3 regions of the Streptomyces sp. NPDC033177 genome follow, and region 2 is predicted to be linked to each of the others. Evidence: riboswitches for the same ligand, from Rfam matches in the RefSeq annotation. Region 2 holds a riboswitch; each other region holds the start of a gene.
The links. Region 2 has a riboswitch for cobalamin ahead of ACZ5U5_RS12400 (energy-coupling factor ABC transporter permease). Riboswitches for the same ligand answer to the same signal wherever they lie in the genome.
Positions count from the first base shown of each region.

Region 1: another riboswitch for cobalamin. It lies ahead of ACZ5U5_RS35530 (ribonucleoside-diphosphate reductase subunit alpha); the one in region 2 lies ahead of ACZ5U5_RS12400 (energy-coupling factor ABC transporter permease).
Region 3: another riboswitch for cobalamin. It lies ahead of ACZ5U5_RS07170 (ABC transporter substrate-binding protein); the one in region 2 lies ahead of ACZ5U5_RS12400 (energy-coupling factor ABC transporter permease).

Region 1 covers NZ_JBVIPS010000012.1:180,074-183,335, reverse strand. Annotated here, with positions in the region: gene mctP (monocarboxylate uptake permease MctP) at 1-536, shown strand, start outside; gene ACZ5U5_RS35535 (hypothetical protein) at 603-1,340, opposite strand; cobalamin riboswitch at 1,441-1,564, shown strand; gene ACZ5U5_RS35530 (ribonucleoside-diphosphate reductase subunit alpha) at 1,702-3,262, shown strand, end outside.
Region 2 covers NZ_JBVIPS010000003.1:284,846-288,107, reverse strand. Annotated here, with positions in the region: gene ACZ5U5_RS12405 (energy-coupling factor ABC transporter substrate-binding protein) at 132-521, opposite strand; gene ACZ5U5_RS12400 (energy-coupling factor ABC transporter permease) at 521-1,249, opposite strand; cobalamin riboswitch at 1,280-1,463, opposite strand; partial or broken gene ACZ5U5_RS12395 (GNAT family N-acetyltransferase) at 1,549-2,186, opposite strand; gene tsaD (tRNA (adenosine(37)-N6)-threonylcarbamoyltransferase complex transferase subunit TsaD) at 2,183-3,250, opposite strand.
Region 3 covers NZ_JBVIPS010000002.1:246,566-249,827, forward strand. Annotated here, with positions in the region: gene ACZ5U5_RS07165 (FecCD family ABC transporter permease) at 1-865, opposite strand, end outside; gene ACZ5U5_RS07170 (ABC transporter substrate-binding protein) at 876-1,928, opposite strand; cobalamin riboswitch at 1,995-2,180, opposite strand; gene ACZ5U5_RS07175 (VOC family protein) at 2,188-2,652, opposite strand; gene ACZ5U5_RS07180 (AraC family transcriptional regulator) at 2,658-3,262, opposite strand, start outside.

The sequences.
Region 1 (3,262 bases), on a different contig from region 2:
GGAACATCTACAAGGACTTCATCAAGCCGGACGCGACACCCGCGCAGGAGACCAAGGTCTCCAAGCTGGTCTCGCTCCTGGTGAAGGTCGGCGCGCTCGCCTTCGTCCTCACCATGGACAAGACAGTCGCGATCAACTTCCAGCTCCTGGGCGGCATCTGGATCCTGCAGACCATGCCCGCGCTCGTCGGCGGCCTGTTCACGCGGTGGTTCCACCGCTGGGCGCTGCTCGCGGGCTGGGCAGTCGGCATGGTCTACGGCACGGCTGCCGCGTACGGTGTCGCCTCGCCCACGCAGAAGCACTTCGGCGGCTCGTCCGACGAGATCCCCGGCATCGGCGAGATCGGCTACATCGGCCTCACGGCGTTCGTCCTGAACGTGGTGGTCACCGTGGTCATGACCTTCGTCCTGCGCGCCATGAAGGCCCCTGACGGGATCGACGAGACGTCTCCCGGCGACTACACGGCGGACGCGGGCGACCCCGGCGTCGTGGAGGAGCTGCCGCCGGCCACGGCGGGAGCGCCGGGCGGGCACTGAGGTTCTTCGTACGCAGGTGAGCGCGGGTCGTCGGATTCCTCCGGCGGCCCGCGCTCACGTACGGCCTCACGGGGCCGTGTAGAGCTCCGTGCGGACCCGTTCCACCGCCCGGGCCGCCGAGGTGATCGTCAGGTCCTTGTCGGGGCCCGCGTCCACCAGCACGAGCACCCCACCGACCCGCACCTCGGCCTTGTAGTACGGGGTTTCACCGCCGTGGTCGTCGCCGCCCTCGGTCCGCGTGGTCTCCAGGATCGCCTCGTCGCCCAGGTCCGGCAGCTCCTCCACCGTGTGCTGCTCCACCACCGGGGCCGCGTCGGTGTCGACGGTGACCCGGGGGCATGCCTCGTGAAGATCGCGGCGCAGCGCGACGTGGCGCCCCGCCTGCCCGGCCGGCATCGAGACCAGGCTCTGGGAGACGAAGGGGTCCCCCTCGTCGGCCATCGCCCCGGGGAAGGGGCGGATCGAGTGGCCTGCGCTCGCCCCGCGCATGGCGAACAGCTCTTCGCGGGCCTTCCTGCCGGGCTCGCAGGTGCCCCAGTCACCGCCCCCGTAGTGCTGGTTGAACGACCCCGTGGTGGCGTTGACCGTCTCGGCCCGCGCACCGACCGTCTTCGCGGGCAGCAGCGCGGCCTTCAGCTCGGCGTCCGTGAAGACCTTGCGGGGATCCGCGTCACCGTCGACACCGGCCGCCGCGGCCGGCCCCGGGGTCCGCGTAGGCTTCGTCCTCGCCTCCTCGCCGGCGTCCCCGCACCCGGCGAGCAGCATCAGCAACACCGCGGCACAGCCCGCTCCCCGCCCTCGCACGGCACCTCCCCCTGGACGCCCATCAGTTCGACCGCCACCCTAGGGGATACACGTGCCGACACAAGATATGGGGCTGCCGCTCAGAGCCAGCACAAGATGTATGCTCGTGCTCGCTGTCGCCGCAGGGGAATCCGGTGCAAGTCCGGAACTGTCCCGCAACGGTGTATGAGTGCGCATTTGTCGCGCTCGCAAGTCCGAAGACCTGTCGACAGTGTGCCCGTTCCGACCGGTCCGGGTGCCGACGACGTCCGGGCCTCGTGGAATGGGCTGGTGGACGCGGAGCGCAGCCCTGCCCAGGGGCCGGCCCCCGTGTGTTCACTCACCCCTCCCCAAGGCTCCGAGCCGAGCGAGGGAGTGCTCCGTGACCATCGCGCCAGCCGAACCTGCGTCAGCGCAGACCACCGACGGTCAGCAGACCGCCGACGGCCCAGGAACCGCGCTGCTGCGTACCCTGACCGACCTCACCGCCGACCTCCCCGACGCCGACCCCGGCCGGGTCGCCGCAGCCGCGCTGCGGGGCCGCTCGGCCAGGGCGGATCTGGCGGAGCTGCGGGAGCTGGCGACCGAGGCCGCGGCCGGCCTCATCTCCGAGGACCCGACGTACTCGCAGCTGGCGGCCAGGCTCCTCAGCCTCAGCATCCGTGACGAGGCCGCGTCGCAGGGCGTGCGCAGCTTCTCCGACTCGGTCGCCATCGGGCACCGCGAGGGCCTGATCGCGGACCGCACCGCCACGTTCGTCACCGACCACGCCGAGCGTCTGGACGGCCTCGTGGAGGCGGCACTGGCGGACGGCGCCGACTTCCGCTTCGGATACTTCGGCCTGCGCACCCTGCACAGCCGCTATCTCCTGCGCCACCCGATCACCCGGCACGTCATCGAGACCCCGCAGCACTTCATGCTGCGCGTCGCGAGCGGCCTCGCAGAGGACGGCTCCGCGCGCTCGGTGGACGAAGTCGCCGCCCTGTACCGCCTGATGAGCCGCCTGGACTACCTGCCGTCATCGCCGACGCTCTTCAACTCCGGCACCCGGCACCCGCAGATGTCCTCCTGCTACCTCCTCGACTCCCCGCTGGACGAGCTGGACTCCATCTACGGCCGCTACCACCAGGTCGCGCGCCTCTCCAAGCACGCGGGCGGCATCGGCCTCTCGTACTCCCGCATCCGCGCCCGCGGTTCGCTGATCCGCGGCACGAACGGGCACTCCAACGGCATCGTGCCGTTCCTGAAGACCCTGGACGCCTCCGTCGCCGCCGTGAACCAGGGCGGCCGTCGCAAGGGCGCCGCCGCGGTCTACCTGGAGACGTGGCACTCCGACATCGAGGAGTTCCTGGAGCTGCGCGACAACACCGGCGAGGACGCGCGCCGCACGCACAACCTCAACCTCGCGCACTGGATCCCGGACGAGTTCATGCGCCGGGTCGCCGCCGACCAGGACTGGTCGCTGTTCTCCCCGGCTGATGTCCCGGAGCTCGTCGACCTGTGGGGTGATGAGTTCGACGCCGCCTACCGCACGGCCGAGGCCGCCGGGCTCGCCCGCAAGACCATCCCGGCCCGCGAGCTGTACGGCCGCATGATGCGCACCCTGGCGCAGACCGGCAACGGCTGGATGACGTTCAAGGACGCCGCCAACCGCACCGCCAACCAGACGGCGGAGCCCGGCCACACCGTCCACTCCTCCAACCTCTGCACGGAGATCCTGGAGGTCACGGACGACGGCGAGACGGCCGTCTGCAACCTCGGCTCGGTGAACCTCGGCGCGTTCGTGGACACGGCCGCCGGTGACATCGACTGGCAGCGGCTCGACGAGACCGTCCGTACCGCCGTCACCTTCCTCGACCGCGTGGTCGACATCAACTTCTACCCGACCGAGCAGGCCGGGAAGTCCAACGCCCGCTGGCGTCCGGTGGGCCTCGGCGCGATGG
Region 2 (3,262 bases):
GCGCCCCCTTTTAGGGGTGGGGGGGAGAGGTAGAGGGTGGCGATCCCAACCACAAACACGGCCTTGTCCACGGGGTGGCGGCGGCGCCAGCGACTGCTGTGCGCCGCCGCGTCAATGGGCAGCACGCCGGGTCAGACCTGCCCGGCCCCGGACCGGGTGTGCTCCTCGTCGACAGCTTGCTCCGCGGTAGCTGCATCGGTACGCGCCGCCTCGGTACGCGCTGCCTCGGCGCCCTGACGGCGCCCCTTGCGCAGACCGAAGTAGTACGCGAGGACGCCCGCGCCGAGCGCCGCCTGCAGCGCGAACAGCGCCGACTCGATCTCCCCGGAGGGGGGTTCGTACAGCGGCGAGAACCAGGGCTCGTAATCCGGCTTGATCTCGGTGATCGCGGTCTCGGCCTGGGCGTCGGCCCCGGCGAACGGCTCCTTCTCGTCGTCGCCGAGGCCGAGCGCCAGCGGCAGCACCGCCAGCGCGGCGACGATGAGGAGGAGCAGAGTGTTGATCTTCGCGTTCCGGCTCATCAGGCGCTGGCCCCCGTCTCGGTCTCCGTCTTGCTGCCGGTGTCTGCCTGCGCGGACGGCTTCTTGCTTTGGAGCAGCACGCCGAGCCGCGTGAGCTCGCCCCTGCTCGACTGCACGAGCAGCCGCATCACCACGACGGTGAGCAGCCCCTCGCTGACCGCGAGGGGGATCTGCGTGACGGCGAAGATGCCGCCGAACTTGCCCAGGGCGCCGATGAATCCGCTGCTGGGGTCCGGGAACGCCAGGGCGAGCTGGACGCTGGTGACGCAGTACGTGGACAGGTCGGCGACGAACGCACCGAAGAACACGGCCACCATGAGCGGCACGTCGTACCGCTTCAGGAGCCGGTAGACGGCGTATCCGGCCCATGGCCCGACGATCGCCATGGAGAACACGTTGGCACCCAGCGTGGTGAGCCCGCCGTGGGCGAGCAGCAGCGCCTGGAACAGCAGCGTGATGGTGCCGAGCACCGCCATGATCGGCGGCCGGAACAGGATCGCGCCGAGCCCGGTGCCCGTCGGGTGCGAGCAACTGCCCGTCACGGACGGGATCTTCAGCGCGGAAAGGACAAAGGTGAACGCTCCGGACGCACCCAGGAGCAAGGTGCTCTCCGGGTGTTCCTTGACCTCACGGGTGAGGGAGCGGACTCCGTGGACGACGAACGGCGCGGACGCTACGCCCCAGGCGATCGCGTGCGCCGGTGGGAGGAAACCCTCGGCTATGTGCATGGCTAAGCAGACCCTCTCCAGCACCTCGTGGATGGACAACGCGCCTTGGCCGGTCTCCTGGCTGACGGGTCGTACCGACCGGACTCCGCCTTCCCGGGCGCGTGTTGCACCCAGTGGCTGCCGCGAGGGCTGGAGCCGGACTTCCCGATCACAGTGGCGAGGGCCGCACCGGCATCACACCGATTTCCCGAGCACCAAGGCGTGGTGACCCTAGTGCGGAATCGAGTGACCTGACAACTTGCGGGACCGCACCGCTTGTGGCACACACGAGCGCACACGACCTGGGCGTACGCCCCTGGTCAGCCCATGTGCAACGGCTCATGCGCGCCCGGCGTACGCCCTGCTCCCCGGGAGGTCGCCCCTCCTGTGCCGCAGGACACCGCGAGAGTCCTGGCGGGGTGGCGGGGCCCGAGGAAGACGACGACGCCTTTGCCGTCGGGTGCGGGGTGGGTCGCTGGGTCCAGCCCTGGCGATCGTAGAAAGCCATGGCCTGCGCCGACCGGACCGAAGTGAGCAGCCAGGCACGGCCGTCGGGGGCACCCGCGGCCACCGCCCCGAGCAGGGCCGTCCCGATCCCGGTCCCCTGCGCCCCGGGGCGTACGGCGAGTTCGTCTATCTCACGCGCCCCGCTCAGCCACATCAGGGCGCGCTCGGCCCCGAGTCCGGCGGCCGCCTGCGGATAGCAGCGATCGGCGGGAAAGGGGGCGGGAGTGGTCCACCCGGTGGTGAATCCGGCGATGTCCGACCCCTTCAGGGCGATCGCCGCGGTGAAGCCGGGACGCCGCACGTCGTCGCCGAGCCGGACCAGGAACTGCGCCGCCCTCTCCTCGTCCTCGTGCCAGGGCGGCGGGCCGAAGGCTTCGCCGTAGACCGTGCGCAAGGCGTCGGTGTGCGCGAGCAGTTGCTCAGCGCACAGAACGCGGACGGCCGCCGTCATCGGGCGGTCTTCGCCGGGTCCGCTCCCGGCTGCAGGGCCGCGTACTCCAGCGGGGCGGACGGATCGATCGACACGTCCAGGGGCGCGGGCTCGGCCCCGGCGCGTACGAGCAGGTCGCCGACGGCGGCGATCATCGCGCCGTTGTCGGTGCACAAGGTCATCGGGGGAACGCGCAGTCGCACGCCGGCTGCCGCGCACCGCTCCTCCGCGAGCGACCGCACCCGCGAGTTCGCGGCGACCCCGCCGACCACGACGAGGGTCGTGACCCCGTGATCCCGGCAGGCGGCGAGCGCCTTGCGGGTCAGGACGTCCGCGACGGCCTCCTGGAGCGAGGCCGCACCGTCGGCCACCGGCAGTTGACGGCCTGCGTGCCCTTCGGCCCATCGGGCGGCGGCGGTCTTGAGGCCGGAGAAGGAGAACGCGTACGGCGCGTCCTTCGGCCCGGTGAGCGGGCGGGGGAAGGCCACCGCGCGCGGGTCGCCGTCCCGGGCCGCGCGGTCGATGGCGGGGCCGCCCGGATACGGCAGGCCGAAGACCCGGGCGACCTTGTCGAAGCACTCGCCGGCCGCGTCGTCCAGGGTGTCCCCCAGGTGCACGATCCGATCGCGGGCCAGGTCCCGGACGAGCAGCAGGGACGTGTGCCCGCCGGAGACGATGAGCACCACGCAGGGCTCGGGCAGCGGGCCGTGCTCCAGCGTGTCGGCGGCGACGTGACCGGCCAGGTGGTGCACCCCGTACAACGGGACGTCGAGCGCGTGGGCCAGGGTCTTCGCTCCCGCGAGGCCGACCTGCAACGCACCCGCCAGGCCGGGGCCCGTGGTGACGGCCACCGCGTCGATGTCGGACAGCTCCAGGTCCGCCTGGTCTAGGGCGTGCCGGACGACCGGGGTGAAGGAGTGCAGATGCGCTCGGGCGGCGATCTCGGGGACCACACCGCCGAACCGGGCGTGCTCGTCCATGCTCGACGCGACCACATGGGCGAGCAGCCGCCCCTCCGAGACGATCCCCGCCCCGGTCTCGTCACACGACGACTCGATTCCCAGCACAATGCGCCCCGCGGCCACCGGCGTCTCCTT
Region 3 (3,262 bases), on a different contig from region 2:
GTGCGTGCCCGGAGCCGACCAGGGCGCGGGCCGCGTGCGGCAGGACCAGGCCCACGAACCCGATGGCTCCCGCGCTGCTGACCAGGGCCGCCGTCAGCAGGGCCGTCACGGAGAGCAGCAGCAGGCGGACCCGGGTCACGTGGACGCCGAGTGCCGCCGCCGCGTCCTGGCCGAACGCGAACGCGTCCAGGGTGCGGGCCTGCGTCAGGCAGACGGCGAGGGCCACGAGGAGCACCGCCGCGCACAGCGAGACGTCCGTCCAGCCCACCCCGCTCAACGAGCCGAGCAGCCAGAACAGGACACTCCGCGTCGTCTCCGCGTCGCCCGACGTCAGGATCACGAACGAGGTGAGCGAGGAGAAGAGCTGCATCGCCGCGACCCCGGAGAGCACCACCCGGTCGGCGCTCCCGCCCAGGCTGTGGCTGAGCAGCAGTACGAGCGCGAAGGAGACGACGGCTCCGACGAAGGCGCCCGCCGACACCGACACCGCTCCCCCGCCGACCCCCAGGACGACGATCGCGACCGCGCCCGTGGAGGCCCCCGAGGAGACGCCGAGCACGAAGGGGTCGGCGAGCGGGTTGCGCAGGAGGGACTGGAGGACGGTTCCGCAGACCGCGAGGCCAGCGCCGCAGACCGCCGCGAGGAGCGTGCGCGGCATGCGCAGGTTCCAGACGATGCCGTCCCGGATGGGCGTCAGCCTCGCCTCCCCCCAGCCGAGGTGCGCCGCGACCGCCGACCACACGTCGGGTACGGAGATGTCCGCGGGGCCGATGGTGACGGCCACCGCGACGGAGAAGGCGAGGGCGGCGAGGCCCGCCGTCCAGAGCAGGGCGGAACGTATGCCGCCCGTGGCGGCCTTCCTCACTTGTCGAGCCTCACTTGTCGAGGCCGAACTCGCGCAATGCGGCGGCGACTTGTTCGATGCCGTCCACCGTGCGGATCGTCGGGTTCATGGCCTGGCCGCTCAGCAGCACGTACCGCTTCTTCTTCACGGCGGTCAGGTTCTTGGTGACCGGGTTGGACTCCAGGAACTCGATCTTCTTCTTCGCGCTCTCGGCCGTCTGCGACTTGCGGGTGAGGTCGCCGATGACCAGGACGTCCGGGTCGCGGTCGGCCACCGTCTCCCAGTTGATCTGGGGCCACTCGTCGCGGGTGTCGTCGAAGACGTTCTGCACGCCGAGTTCGCGGGTGATGATGCCCGGCGCCCCGCAGCAGCCGGCGATGTAGGGCGCGTCGGAGTTGGCGAACCAGTAGAGGAGCGACGTGCCGGACGCCTTGGTGTCCTTGATGGTCTCCGTGGCTTTCGCCACCCGGCCCTTGAGGTCCGCGATCAGGCGTTCGCCGCGCTTCTCGACCCCGAACGCCTTGGCCAGGTCCCGCACTTCGCCGTAGACGGTGTCCATGGTGAGGGTCTTTACGCGGCTGCCGTCGCCGTCGCCGCTGTTGTCCTTGCCCGCGCAGTCGGAGGGCGAGACGTACGCGGGTACGCCGAGTTCGGCGAACTTGGCGCGGTCGGCGACGCCGCCCTTGCTGACCGTCGCCACGAAGGAGGCGGTGACGAAGTCCGGTTCCTTGGCGAGGACCTTCTCGAAGGAGGGGTAGCTGTCGGCGAGCCGGTCGACCTTGGCGTTGTCCTTCTCCAGGCCGTTGAGCACCGGGTCCGTCCAGGTTCCGGTGCCGGCCATGCGGTCCGCGAGGCCGAGGGAGAGCAGGATCTCCGTGGAGCCCTGGTCGAGGGAGACCGCTCGCTGCGGTGGCGCCTTGATCTCCGCCTTCTTGCCGCAGGAGGTGAGGGTCAGCGGGTAGCCGGCGGCCTTGTCGTCCGTGGTGGAGGTGGCCGTGGAGCCGCCTCCGCAGGAGGTCAGGGTGACGGCCAGGGCCGTGGCGAGAAGAACAGACGTACGTACACGACGGGCAATGGAGGACACGAGATCCCTTGAGTCTCACGGCTCATACGCGGAGCCTGGCCTGCTTCGTCACCTCCGCCGCCCGGTGTGCGGACGAAGGTGCCAGCAGGTCTTCGGACTCGGGGATCGGCCGGGCGGGGCGCCTTCCCAGGCGTCCGTGGACGCCCAGTGGCCGTGGCCCCGCCCGTTCCCCCTCACCGCTGCGCGTCAGTTCCGGATTCGCACCGGATTCCCTGGCCCTGGTGTGGGTTGACTGGCGTGCGCAAGCTATCACGCGAGGTCAGGACGGCTGCTGGGGCCTCGGTGCGCCGCGGTAGGTGCCGAAGGACCACTTGTTGCCCTCGGGGTCGGCGATCGCGAACTCCCGGCTGCCGTACGGCTGGTCCTCGATCTCGCGGATGATCTCGACGCCCGCGGCGCTGAGCCGCTGGTAAAGGTCGTCCACGCGGTCTGTGACTACGTACGCGCCGAAGGTGCCGGGCTTCAGGCACCAGTCCTGGGACTTCTCGTCGTACGAGCCGAGCATGATGGCGCCGCCCTCGGGCCAGTCGAGCTCGGCGTGCGCCACGCTGTCGCCGTCCTGGTAGACGGCGGTGCGCAGGAAGCCGACCGTGCCGACCAGGAAGTCGATCAGGGCGGGGGCGTCGTGCGCCTGGAGGGTCGGCCAGACGCTGGGAGCGCGGCCGCCGGATGCGGGAGCAGTAGCGGACTGTGGCTGCTGGTTCTGCTTCTCGGTCGTGTTCATGAGTCCTACTCTTCGCCCCCGCCATAGCTCCCGGCTTGGATATTCCGGCACTCTTCGGCCAGCCAGGCGGTGGGGCTCGCGCCGGTGTACTGCCGGAAGTCCCGCACCAGGTGGGAATGGTCGTAGTAACCGCAGTCTGCGGCGACACGGGCCAGGTCGGGGGCCGCGCCCGCCGCGACGGGGCGTACGACGGCGTTCCGTGCGCGCTGGAAGCGCATCAGGCGCCCTGCCTGCTTGGGGCTCAGGCCCGTCTCGGCGCGGAAGAGGGTGGTGAGGCGGCGTTCGCTGAGCGCGACGTGCCGGGAGAGCCCGCGCAGGGTGCCCACGCCCTGGTGCCGGGCCAGCCAGGCCCACGCCTCGCCGACCTCGGGCCGTACGGAGCCACCGGAGGTGTCCGTGGCCGCGCGTTGCCTCAAGTAGGCGGACAGGGAGGCGAACCGCTCCTCCCAGCTGCCCTGCTCGCACAGCAGCTCCCGCAGCTCGGCGGCGCGGCGCCCCATCACCTCCGCGCCGGGCGTCACCAGCTCACCGGCGAGTTCCGCCGCCGGTACGCCGAACAGGGCGCGGGCGGCCAGCGGGTGCACGGCGAGCTGGATGCCCGCCTCGTGCT